DNA from 3 places in the Mesorhizobium sp. P2_D5 genome. Region 3 is predicted to be linked to each of the others. Evidence: predicted binding sites of a transcription regulator. Region 3 holds the regulator's gene; each other region holds the start of a gene.
What was found. Region 3 encodes HrcA, which represses chaperone genes, less so after heat shock. Its sites were predicted from a motif close to GTTAGCACTCNCNNNNNGNGAGTGCTAAC; they were not measured.

Region 1 (4,207 bases), on a different contig from region 3:
TTCTCGGCGATCTGCCGGATTGGCGCTTCAAGAGCCCGCAGCACGATCGAGATGCCCGCCGTGACGTCGTCATTGGCGCCAGCGAGACCCGCAAGCGCCGACCTTGCGCGCAGCAGAGCCACGCCGCCGCCGGGCACGATGCCTTCTTCAACCGCCGCGCGCGTCGCATTCAGCGCGTCGTCGATGCGGTCCTTCTTTTCCTTGACTTCCGACTCGGTGACGCCACCGACGCGGATGACGGCAACGCCGCCGGAGAGCTTGGCTAGCCGCTCCTGCAGCTTTTCCTTGTCGTAGTCGGACGTCGTCTCCTCGATCTGACCCTTGATCTGGGCGACGCGCGCCTGGATGGTCGCCTTGGTGCCGGCGCCGTCGATGATCGTGGTGGTGTCTTTGTCGATCAGCACGCGCTTGGCGCGGCCGAGCATCTCGATGGTGACGTTTTCGAGCTTGATGCCGAGATCCTCGGAAATCATCTGGCCTGATGTGAGCACGGCGATGTCTTCCAGCATCGCCTTGCGGCGGTCACCGAAGCCCGGCGCCTTGACGGCCGCGACCTTGAGGCCGCCGCGCAGCTTGTTGACGACCAGCGTGGCGAGCGCCTCGCCTTCGACGTCCTCGGAGATGATCAGCAGCGGCCTGCCACTTTGCACCACGGCTTCGAGGATCGGCAGCATCGCTTGCAGATTGCCGAGCTTCTTTTCGTGGATGAGGACATAGGGCTCTTCCAGCTCGACGCGCATCTTGTCGGCATTGGTGACGAAATAGGGCGAGAGATAGCCGCGATCGAACTGCATGCCCTCGACGACGTCGAGTTCGGTGTCGGCGGTCTTGGCTTCCTCGACGGTGATGACGCCGTCATTGCCGACCTTGTCCATCGCCTTGGCGATCATCTCGCCGACGCTGGCATCGCCATTGGCGGCGATGGTGCCGACCTGGGCGATCTCGGCCGACGACTTGACCTTCTTGGCCCGCGCCTTGATTTCCCCAACCACGGCGGTGACCGCCTGGTCGATGCCGCGCTTGAGGTCCATCGGGTTCATGCCGGCAGCGACCAGCTTGGCGCCTTCGCGCAGGATCGAGGCAGCCAGCACCGTGGCGGTGGTGGTGCCGTCACCGGCGAGGTCGTTGGTCTTCGAAGCCACTTCACGCACCATTTGCGCGCCCATGTTCTCGAACTTGTCGGCAAGCTCGATTTCCTTGGCGACAGTGACGCCATCCTTGGTGATGCGCGGCGCGCCATAGGCCTTGTCGATGATGACGTTGCGGCCCTTGGGGCCGAGCGTGACCTTCACCGCATTGGTGAGGATCTCGACGCCGCGCAGCATGCGGTCGCGTGCATCGGTGGAGAATTTGATTTCCTTGGCAGACATTTTTTTAATCCCGTTCGTGTGGTGGAGTGAACCGCTCGCCGGAGCCTGGCAAAAGCCGGCTCCTCATTGGTCAGGCGGCCTTCTTGGCCTCGACGGCCTTCTCGATGACGCCCATGATGTCGGCTTCCTTCATGATCAGCAGGTCCTCGCCGTCGATCTTGACCTCGGTGCCCGACCATTTGCCGAACAGGATGAAGTCGCCGGCCTTGACGTCGAGTGGAACAAGCGCGCCGTTTTCGTCGCGTGCACCGGGACCAACGGCGATGACTTCGCCTTCCTGCGGCTTTTCCTTGGCATTGTCGGGGATGATGATGCCGCCCTTGGATTTGGTGTCGCCTTCGGCGCGCCGGATGACGACGCGATCGTGGAGTGGCCGAAACTTCATGAGAACTTCCTTCTGGGGGCCGGCACAGGCGGCCGCGCCCCTCCTATAGGCGCTTTGGCACTCGATAGATAGGAGTGCCAAAAATTATTCGCGGCCGGAATAAATATTCAAAAGTATTATTTCGGATTGCCGTTTCGTGATATCGCCGATTGGTCAAATAATTCAAAAAATTGAATTTTGCCGATTGAGTGCCTATTTATCGGACAAGTTCGTTTTCTCAATTTCAGGCACAAGGGAGATTTCTTCGATGGCCGAAGGCAATCAGACGATCATGGAAAAAGCTGAAGCCCGCTTTGTCGACAAGCAGAAGAAAACGGCGGAGCGCAACAAGGCAACCGCTGAGTACATGTCCGAGGCACGGGCCAGGGAGATCAAGACCGCAAGGCTGCGGGAGCTGCGGTTGGCCAAGGAAGAGGCAGACCGCGTTGCCGAAGCGCTGAACCCGACGCCGAAGAAGAAGCGGGTGGTCAAGAAAGCCACGGAGGCCAAGACATGAGCCTGACCTTCCCCAACCGCAGCCGAAGCTATGACGAAGCCGGCAAGCGCATCCGTTTCGTTGGCCATGACGGCATGTTCCAGATCTCCTTCTCCGTCGCCGCCGATGCGATGACCAGGATGCAGCCGGCGACCGCGACCAATGAAGCCGGCTATCTCGCCACATTCGATACTGAGAGCAGCGCCATCCGTGACGTGGCGTCGAAGGCCTACGACCGCACCCGCAAGAGCATGTACGTGCTGACGGCCGCCGATTTCGGCTGATCAGCTTGGTGCATGCCACTCAAAAACGGCCCCGGTCGTGAGACAACGACATCCATGGAAACCAAGATTAAATATCCATCTTCTCGACCATGGTGCGTATCTTTTCAGCCTTTTCAAAATGGTCGAGGCGGTGAGTTCTGATCCACCATTCGGCGGCTTCCATCAAAAGGTCGGGGTCGTCGTTCCTGTTGGCGAAGAACGCGTAGAACGATACGCCGACGCCAGGCCCTTTCTCGGAAATCTTGCGATCACAGACCTCCAGTATCTTCTGCTTCAGGCTGGCTCTCACGGGAATCCTCGGTTTGCGGTGTGGCGAGCTCTTGCCGGCGGCAAAGTGCTGACCTCGGCGGCGACTGCGCAGGTCAGGACTTGCGCTCTGCCCTTTCCCGGCGCTTGACGTCACGGACGTTCATCTGCACGACCATGTCCTCGGCCTCGCGCGGGCCCATCCCGACCATCACCTTTTGCCGGATCACGGCAGGCTGGCCGGTGAAGACATCGATGATGGTCCAGCTCTGGGGCAGTTCCATGCGCAGCGTGTAGCGATTGGCCATGCTGGTCAGCCCTGCATCATGAAAAACACCGTGGCCAGGATCAGCACCGTCCAGGCGATGACCGACAGCTTCAGTAGCATGCCGCCATGCGCGGCCAGAAGCTCCCGCAACCGCAACGCCACACCTGCCGACGAAACCGGCGCCTTGACAGTGGCAGCAGGCGGCTTGACGCCAAGTTTTCCAAACACAGGCAACGGCGATGGTTCACGCACGAAAACGACCTCGAATGACGGGGAAGGAGTTGGAGCAAGAATGCTCGCTTGCCTTGCATAGCACTCTTTTCTCGAGCGCCCTGCATGCCAAATGCAGATAGGGACGGCGTTGGTGAAAGATGCGCGGCGCCCGTCGACCAAGGCCGTACAACACGCCGGAGCTTGGCCCTCAGGCCGCGGCGCTGCGACCCTTCGCGGCGGCGTCGGACTTGAAGATGCGGAACGTGTTGCGCCCTGCCGCCTTGGCGGCATAGAGCGCAGTATCGGCCTGCATGAACAGGTCGCACGGTGCACCAGCCTGGGCGAAGGCGATGCCGACCGAGGCGCCGAGCCTGAGCGACTGGCCGCAAGCGCTGACCGGCTTGCCCATCGCCTCGATGATGCCGCGCGCCAGGCCGGAGACCGCTCCGCGGTCGAGATGCGGGCCGAGCAGGACCGCGAACTCGTCGCCGCCGACGCGCGCCACCAGATCCGCCTCGCCGCAGCTCCCGGCAAGCCGCTCGGCGGCCGCCTTCAGGCATTCGTCGCCGACGACATGGCCGAACGTGTCGTTGACGGCCTTGAAGCCGTCGAGATCGATCAGCAGCAGCGCGCCGAGCGGACGGCCCTCGTCCGTATGCGCAAGCCGCGCCTGGAACCGGCCGCGATTGGCCAGCCCCGTCATGACGTCATATTCGGCCAGATAGCGCATCCGGTCAGACAGGATCTTTTCCTCGGTGATGTCCTGCTTCATGCCGAAGATCCGCACCGGAACGCCGTCCTCGCACTCGACCGTCGCGGTGATGCGGATCCAGCGGCTGCGGCGGGCAAGGGTGGTGATCTCGGCATCGAGGGTGAAGCCGTTGCGCTCGGCGATCGCCCTGCCGCGCAGGCTGTCCAACGCCTTGCGCGACTCCGCCGGATAACACTTGATGATCTCCGAGCGAT
Region 2 (4,207 bases), on a different contig from region 3:
AGGCCGCCAACCGTCTAAAGAATCGCGACAAGCGCGGCAGGCTGCTCGATAGCTTGGACCTCTAGCCCCTATTGGCCATTGGCCGTGAAGGCACTCGAGCGCTTCCCAGGAACTGGCGACGATGCGCTCCCTTGCGGGCTTCACGTGCAGTCTCACTGGTTCGGGAAATCGAACATCCCTCATGGTTTTCTCCGTTCCGACAGATCGATTACATCGATTTGTCGTAGTGGCCTCCTGAAGCGAATCCGAAGGTGCCAACTGCCTTGGCCGCAACGATGTCTCCTGCGGCCGGCACAAGCAAATCCATGCGACGGGCGAAGGCAACAAAAGTGCTGCGAGCGGTTTCGGCATCCACCTCGCCGGCGAGGGCTGCCCTGCAAGCATTGAGAGCGATGCCATGAGCAGCGTTCCGCTTCGATGGCGGCCATTCATCCAGCAGGACGAAGGCGTCTTTTACGCTTTGAATGTCGGTCGGAAACCCAAGACCCACGAACACCCTCACGGGATGCTGAAATTGATTGTGTTCCATGTTTTCCTCCGTTTCACATGGTTAGCTCATTCGATCGGAAGCCTTTCCCACGGCGCGTGCGCGATAGGTTGCGTGCGTCGCGCCTTAGCCTGCCGAACTCCCGTTTCCAGGAGAGCCTTTGCCGTCGGTAAGATTGCGCGCGGCCAGAAACATCACCGTGTATGCTGCTTTGCGCCGATCCCAACCCGCGGCCTCCGCTCTGTCGAGCAACTCGACCAGTATCGGGTCAAGCGCAACCTTCAGGTCCGCTTCGTAGTTCAGATCGGTGGCCGCACGCGACGGCGGGGGGATTACGTTCAAGTTCATCACGTTCATGGCTCTACCCATTTGTCGCTGTGTCCGCGCCCGCCGGGCGCGGACACAGCCGTTACCATCAGAAGTCCATGCCACCAGCCGGCATTGCCGGAACGGCGGATTCCTTCTTCGGCTTCTCGGCAACCATCGCTTCCGTCGTTACCAGCAGGCCGGCAACCGATGCCGCATCCTGGAGCGCGGTGCGCACCACCTTTACCGGATCGATGACGCCCTCGTTGTAGAGGTCGCCGAACGCGTTGGTCTGGGCGTTCCAGCCCCAGCCGAATTCCGGCTTCTCGCGTAGCTTGCCGACGATGATCGAGCCTTCCGCGCCGGCGTTCTCGGCGATCTGGCGCACAGGCGCTTCGATCGCGCGGCGCACGATCTCGATACCGTGCTTCTGGTCTTCATTTTCGGCCTGCACGCTGTCCAGTGCCTTGGCCGCACGCAGAAGCGCCACGCCGCCACCTGGCAACACGCCTTCCTCGACCGCAGCGCGCGTCGCATGCATGGCATCGTCGACACGGTCCTTGCGCTCCTTGACTTCGACCTCGGTCGAGCCGCCGACGCGGATGACGGCGACACCGCCTGCGAGCTTGGCCAGCCGCTCCTGCAGCTTTTCCCTGTCGTAGTCGGAGGTAGTCTCCTCGATCTGCGCCTTGATCTGACTGACGCGGCCCTGAATCTCGCTCTTCGAGCCGGCGCCATCGACGATGGTGGTGTTCTCCTTCTCGATCACCACTTTCTTGGCGCGGCCCAGCATGTTGAGCGTGACATTCTCTAGCTTGATGCCGAGATCTTCCGAGATCGCGGTGCCGCCGGTGAGGATGGCAATATCCTCCAGCATTGCCTTGCGGCGGTCGCCGAAGCCCGGCGCCTTGACGGCGGCGACTTTGAGGCCACCGCGCAGCTTGTTGACGACCAGCGTCGCCAACGCTTCGCCCTCGACATCCTCAGCGATGATCAGCAGCGGTTTGGACGACTGCACGACAGCTTCCAGCACCGGAAGCAGCGCCTGCAGATTGGACAGCTTCTTCTCGTGGATCAGCACATAGGGCTCTTCGAGCTCGACGCGCATCTTATCCTGGTTGGTGATGAAGTAGGGGCTGAGGTAGCCGCGGTCGAACTGCATGCCCTCGACGACTTCCAGCTCGGTCTCGGCGGTCTTGGCTTCCTCGACGGTGATGACGCCCTCATTGCCGACCTTCTGCATCGCTTCCGCAAGGAAGCGGCCGATCTCGGCGTCGCCATTGGCCGAGATGGTGCCAACCTGGGCGATCTCGTCATTTTTGGTCACCTTGCGGGCGTTGGTCTTCAACTCCTGGACAATCGCATCGACGGCCTTGTCGATGCCGCGCTTCAGGTCCATCGGGTTCATCCCCGAGGCTACTGCCTTCGCGCCTTCCTTGACGATCGCCTGTGCAAGCACGGTCGCGGTCGTGGTGCCGTCGCCGGCAAGGTCGCTGGTCTTCGAGGCGACCTCGCGCACCATCTGCGCGCCCATGTTCTCGAACTTGTCCTCGAGCTCGATTTCCTTGGCGACGGTGACGCCGTCCTTGGTGATGCGCGGCGCTCCGAACGACTTGTCGATGACCACGTTGCGGCCCTTGGGGCCGAGCGTGACCTTCACCGCGTCGGCGAGGATGTTGACACCGCGCAGCATGCGCTCGCGGGCGTCGGAATGGAATTTCACTTCCTTGGCAGCCATTGGATCATTCCTTCAGTAGGCAGCTTCATTGACTGGATTGCGATTGGACCAGAGTTCGATCAGGCGGCTTTCTTGACCGTCGCGGTCTGCTCGATCACGCCCATCACGTCGCTTTCCTTCAGGATGAGCAGATCTTCGCCGCTGAGCTTGATCTCCGTGCCGGACCACTTGCCGAACAGGATGCGGTCGCCGATCTTGACGTCGAGCGGCGTGAGTTTGCCACTCTCGTCGCGGGCGCCTGGGCCGACGGCAATCACCTCGCCCTCCTGCGGCTTCTCCTTGGCGGTGTCGGGGATGATGATGCCGCCAGCCGTCTTCTCCTCGGCTTCGATGCGGCGGACCAGGATACGGTCATGCAATGGACGGAACGTCATATCGTTCTCCTTCAGGACAAACAGATTTTTTAGGTTCCTCCACACCGAACCGGCAATATCGGGCCGGTGTGGGGCGCCGCGACCCTTTCAGGCATCGCGCGTATATCGAGCTAGTTTTGGAATTTTCGGGTTTCAAGGGGTCGCTGGAAAAATTTTGGCACTCTGTATTCAAGAGTGCTAGGGACATGAATTCATGAAGCTATTTTCGCTAGGGGCGCGCGACTTTCGGGTCTTGAAATTCGATCCGAACTCCACGAAATTTTGTGCGATTGGAGTCCCAAGAAGACAACGATGCCAAGGAGATTGTTAGGAAACGGAGACTGTCGATGGAACGAACCTCGTCGAGAAACATCCCCTCGATCGCCCCTGAAACCTCTGATCCTTCGCTTGACCGCCTGCTGTTCCCGGCGCTGCACTTTAGTCACCCCGATGAGGTGGTGGGCGACCGCACGCTCGACATTCAGGAAAAGCGCGCCATTCTTGCCTCATGGGCATCGGATGCTTGCGCCGTCGAATCTATGCCTGCGCTGCGAAAGCCACCGGGTGCTGCGAGCCCGGTGACGTTTGACGCCATCATGGAGGCACTTCGCCGACTGGACGATAGTCGCGCCGAGGTAGGCTGTGACCTCGAGGAACGGCGGACCCGAGAACCCCCGCAAAGACTTGATGCCTGAACGCGCGCGATAGGAGAGACGCATGGTCAGCAAGGAATTCCGGCTGCAGATGGAGGGCTACGGTCTCACAACTGCGGAAATTCACTACCGCCTTCCCGATCATCCGAGCCTTTTGCAGCTCTACGTTTGGCAGGAATACGACCTGGCACCGGAATTCCCGACCCTCAAGGGGTTTCTGGATTACTGGGAGCGCGAACTCGAAGGCGCGCTGCATTCCGTGCGAGTCGCCCATCACCGCCTTATCCGGCCTTCCGAATGGCAGGCCGTAGACGGCATCTTCACAATTCAATAGCCGGGTCCGCTCCCCTTGAACTGGAAACTGGCGTTTCCAATCTTTTTATGTGTCCAGCGCGGCTTGCCGGATGTCGGGTTAGCAGGAGCCGAAGGATCGTATGGAAACGATGCTCTTTGAAAATCCGGTTTCCGCCGTTTTCCGTGGCGATCGCCAAGTAGCCGACATCGTTTGCCGGGAGCCGCGCACGGGGAGGCAAGATTCAGTTGCCCCAAGGTTTGAAGGGAGGTCACTATGGAAAGCGCGACGTTCAAACAACCGGTTTTCGTAAGAGACGAGGGCCGTGTTGTCCAAAAGATCTGCTGTGTCATGGATGCGATAGAGTTTCTGGAAGAA
Region 3 (4,207 bases):
AGGTCAGCCATGCGGGAATTCCCCCTGAAGCCGGATTCGATTGCACCACGCCGGCGTGCGACCATGCTGTCAGGAACGGCCGCCACTATAGGTGACGCGCCAGATGGTTCCGTTGCCGTCCTCGGTCACGATCAGCGCGCCGTCTCGGGCCACCGCGACGCCGACCGGTCGTCCCCACACCTCGCCGTTGGAGACGACGAAGCCGGTGATGAAGTCCTCGTACTCGCCGGTCGGCTTGCCGTCCTTGAACAGCAACCTCACCACCTTGTACCCGGTTCGGTTGCCGCGATTCCATGAACCGTGCAAGGCGACGAAGGCATCGCCTTTGTATTCGGCCGGAAAGCCGGAACCGAGGGCCAAGTCCTTTCTGTCGTAGAAGGCGATGTTGAGCGGCGCCGAGTGCGCCTGCATCAGCACATCGGGAATGGTCGCCTTGCCGGCAAGATCGGGGCGCTCGCCCTTGTGGCGTGGATCCTCGTTGTTGCCGATGTAATACCAGGGCCAGCCATAGAAAGCGCCGTCCTTGACCACAGTCGCATATTCGGACGGCACATTGTCGCCGAGTGCATCGCGCTCGTTGACGACGCACCACAGCGCCCCGGTCGCCGGCTGGACCGTCATGCCCGAACAGTTGCGCAAGCCGGTGGCGACGATGCGGCCATTCTTGCCGTCGGGGTCGAAGGCCAGCACGTCGGCACGGCCGTCCTCGGACCCCCAAGCAGCACCCAGCGGCTGCGACCTCGTCCAGGCGTCGAGGCCGCCATCCGGCTCCCTTGCCATGCCCTCGGCGACGTTCGATCCCGAGCCGACCGACAGATAGAGCGTCTTGCCGTCCGGCGAGAAGACGATGTCGCGGGTCCAGTGATGATTGGCAGGGATGTTGTCGACGATGGTTTCCGGATCACTGGCCGCCTTCAGGTCACCATTGCGGTAGGCAAAGCGCACGATGCTGTCACTGTTGGCGACATAGACCCATTGCGGGTCGTTGCCTGGCGGGTAGAAGGCGATGCCGTGGGGCTGGTTGAGATCGCCGGCAAAGATGCCGTCCTTCGCCGGCTTCGCGCTGCCCTCGGCAAGGCGATAGACGCGGATCTGGTTGGCTTCGCTGTCGGCGACGAACAGGTCGCCATTCGGCGCGGTGCGCACGACGCGCGGATTGTCGATGCCCGACGTGATCAGCTCGGCTGAAAAGCCCGGTGGCAAGATCGGCTCGGCGTCTGCCGGCCTGTCGGCGAGGCCGGCGCCGTTTGAGGCGGATTTGGTGACGTAAGGCCTGGGCAGATCTTGCGGCTTGATCAGGCGGCGCACCCCCGGCCTGTCGGCACGCCAGTCGCCGAAGGCGGCCGCGCCTTTCAGCACTGGCTGCTCTGCCTGCTGGGCCAATGCCGCGGTCGTGAGAAACAGTGCGGCGGGAAACGCCAGCCCGGCCAATCGGATCATTTCGTCCTCCACCTTGTCGCGAAGGAATCAACGGCCTGTTTGTTCCTCGGTTCCGCCTCACACGATGAGTTGAGGTGAAACGGTCTCCAGCCTCAGGTGCCGGCGGCGTAGAAATCGTCGTCAAGGCGCTTTTCCAGTGCGACGAGATCGGCCGGCAGCGGCAGGCCCATGGCGCGCATTTCCTGCAGTTTCTCGCGCAACTGCTCCTGGATTTCGTGCTGGTCCTCCGGCTGGTTGACCATTTCCTCGAGCAACAGACTGATCCGGGCCTTGAATTCTTCGAGCGCCATCGTCGTCTCCTCGGTTACCCAGTTCAACGCAGCATGCGGGAAATCAGCTGCGCCGTATAGTCGACCATTGGCACGATGCGGGCATAGTTGAGCCGGGTCGGGCCGATGACGCCGAGTGCGCCGACGACGCGGGCGTCCTTGTCGCGATAGGGTGCGACGACGAGCGACGAGCCCGACAGCGAAAACAGCTTGTTTTCCGAACCGATGAAGATGCGCACGCCCGATCCCTGTTCGGCCAGGTCAAGCAGCTGGATCAGCCCGTCCTGCGTCTCCATGTCCTCGAACAGGTGGCGCAACAGTTCGATGTCGGCCTGGGCGGTGACGTTTTCGAGCAGGTTGGCGCGGCCGCGCACGATGAGCCGTGCCGGCAGGCCGCTCTCTGCACCGGCCCACACCGCCAGCCCCTTCTCGACCAGGTCTTGCGACAGCGTGTCGAGTGCGGCCCTGGTCTCTTCCTTGATGCGGGCAATCTCGATCCGCGCCTCGGCCAGCGTGCGGCCGCGAATATGGGCGTTGAGGAAGTTCGAGGCTTCGTGCAACTGCGAGACGGTGATGCCGGCCGGCAACTCGACGACGCGGTTTTCGACGTCGCCGTTTTGCGACACCAGCACCGCCAGCGCCTTGGTCGGCTCGAGCTGGATGAATTCGATGTGCTTCAGTGCCACCTCGTTCTTGGCGGCCAGCACCAGGCCGGCGCCTCGCGACATGCCCGACAGCATCTGGCTGGCCTCGGTCAGCATATGTTCCAGCGTCGCACCCGAGCCGGACGCGCGCACCTGCGCCTCGATGGTGCGGCGCTCCTCGTCGGAGAGGTCGCCGAGTTCCATGAAGGCATCTACGAAGAAGCGCAGGCCGGCCTGCGTCGGCAACCGGCCGGCGGAAATGTGGGGGGCATAGATCAGGCCGAGATGCTCGAGGTCGCTCATCACGTTGCGGATGGTGGCGGGCGACAGTGAGGACGGCAGGATGCGCGACAGGCTGCGTGATCCCACGGGTTCGCCGTCCTTCAGGTAGGAATCGACGATGCGCCGGAAGATGTCGCGCGAACGCATGTCGAGCGACTGCAGCGCAGGTGACAGCAGACTGGGTTCGGCAACTGCCTTGGTCATTAGGCCAAAAACCTCCGGCCCAAGGATATAGACTTCACCATGGTCCGCGCAACCCGGTGTCTGTATCAGATCACCCAGGTGTCTGAAGTCAGATCACCGGCCATTTTCCTTTGCGCCACGCGCCCCATGCGGTTACAAGCCGGCCAAGAATCCGAAAAATGACGGGAAAGAAGCCTGAATGCGCCCCTCCAAACGCCAATTCGACGAAATGCGCGCCATCTCCTTTGAGCGCGGCGTCTCCAAGCATGCAGAAGGTTCATGCCTGGTGAAGTTCGGCGACACCCATGTCCTGTGCACCGCCAGCCTCGAGGAGAAAGTACCGGGCTGGATGCGCAATTCCGGCAAGGGCTGGGTCACGGCGGAATACGGCATGCTGCCGCGCTCGACGGGCGAGCGCATGCGCCGCGAGGCTTCCGCCGGCAAGCAGGGCGGCCGCACGCTGGAAATACAGCGGCTGATCGGCCGCTCCTTGCGTGCCGTCGTCGACCTGCAGGCGCTGGGCGAGCAGCAGATCACCGTCGACTGCGACGTCATCCAGGCCGATGGCGGCACCCGCACGGCCTCGATCACCGGCGGCTGGGTGGCGCTGTATGATTGTCTGCGCTGGATGGAAGCCCGCCAGATGGCCAGCGTCGCCAAGGTGCTGAAGGACCATGTCGCGGCGATTTCCTGCGGCATCCATGACGGCCAGCCGGTCATCGACCTCGATTATCTCGAAGATTCCTCGGCCGGCACCGATGCCAATTTCGTCATGACCGGCAAGGGCGGCATTGTTGAGATCCAGGGCACCGCCGAGGGCGAGCCCTTTTCCGAGGACCAGTTCGCCGACCTGATGGGCCTGGCCAAGAAAGGCATCCAGCGCCTGGTCAGCCTGCAGCAGATGGCGGTGGTTTAGGCCTGGTTTGTATTGATGAGGTTGGCGATCCTTCCCACCCCCCTCCGACCTGCCGGCCATCTCCCCCGCAAGGGGGGAGATCGGCTGTGGTCCTGGGTTTGGCCAACCACCAACGTTGCAAGCTGCGAGCCGGCGTTGACGCTTCCAATCTCCCCCCTTGCGGGGGAGATGCCCGGTAGGGCAGAGGGGGGTGCCTCGTGATTCCTTCCGCCATCCTTGAATCAGCCCTCTACGTCACCGACCTCGGCGCTGCTGAGCAGTTCTACACTGATATCCTCGGCCTCGACCTGCTCGGCAAGGTCGACGGCAGGCACCTCTTCTTCCGCTGCGGCTCCGGCGTATTGCTCATCTTCAACGCCGAGGCGACGAAAGTGCCGCCGGCGCCCGATGCGAGACTGAAAGTGCCGCCGCACGGTGCGGTCGGCGAGGGTCATCTCTGTTTTGCGGCCAGCGCCGACGAGATCGAGCGCTGG

Region 1: the regulator HrcA is predicted to act here: its motif matches at 1,809-1,837, upstream of AC1DYW_RS14490 (co-chaperone GroES).
Region 2: the regulator HrcA is predicted to act here: its motif matches at 3,059-3,087, upstream of groES (co-chaperone GroES).

Annotation. Positions count from the first base shown of each region.
Region 1 is NZ_JBFUEE010000003.1:271,939-276,145, reverse strand. Features, by position in the region: gene groL (chaperonin GroEL) at 1-1,370, opposite strand, end outside; gene AC1DYW_RS14490 (co-chaperone GroES) at 1,441-1,755, opposite strand; gene AC1DYW_RS14485 (hypothetical protein) at 2,003-2,251, shown strand; gene AC1DYW_RS14480 (DUF1488 family protein) at 2,248-2,514, shown strand; gene AC1DYW_RS14475 (DUF6500 family protein) at 2,582-2,803, opposite strand; gene AC1DYW_RS14470 (hypothetical protein) at 2,877-3,068, opposite strand; gene AC1DYW_RS14465 (hypothetical protein) at 3,074-3,280, opposite strand; gene AC1DYW_RS14460 (diguanylate cyclase domain-containing protein) at 3,450-4,207, opposite strand, start outside.
Region 2 is NZ_JBFUEE010000003.1:77,241-81,447, forward strand. Features, by position in the region: gene AC1DYW_RS13525 (DUF982 domain-containing protein) at 1-183, opposite strand, end outside; gene AC1DYW_RS13530 (DUF982 domain-containing protein) at 209-529, opposite strand; gene AC1DYW_RS13535 (hypothetical protein) at 614-844, opposite strand; gene groL (chaperonin GroEL) at 903-2,531, opposite strand; gene groES (co-chaperone GroES) at 2,591-2,905, opposite strand; gene AC1DYW_RS13550 (hypothetical protein) at 3,232-3,579, shown strand; gene AC1DYW_RS13555 (usg protein) at 3,602-3,871, shown strand; gene AC1DYW_RS13560 (DUF982 domain-containing protein) at 4,106-4,207, shown strand, end outside.
Region 3 is NZ_JBFUEE010000001.1:287,466-291,672, forward strand. Features, by position in the region: gene AC1DYW_RS01390 (PQQ-dependent sugar dehydrogenase) at 70-1,440, opposite strand; gene AC1DYW_RS01395 (hypothetical protein) at 1,533-1,730, opposite strand; gene hrcA (heat-inducible transcriptional repressor HrcA) at 1,754-2,839, opposite strand; gene rph (ribonuclease PH) at 3,018-3,734, shown strand; gene AC1DYW_RS01410 (VOC family protein) at 3,932-4,207, shown strand, end outside.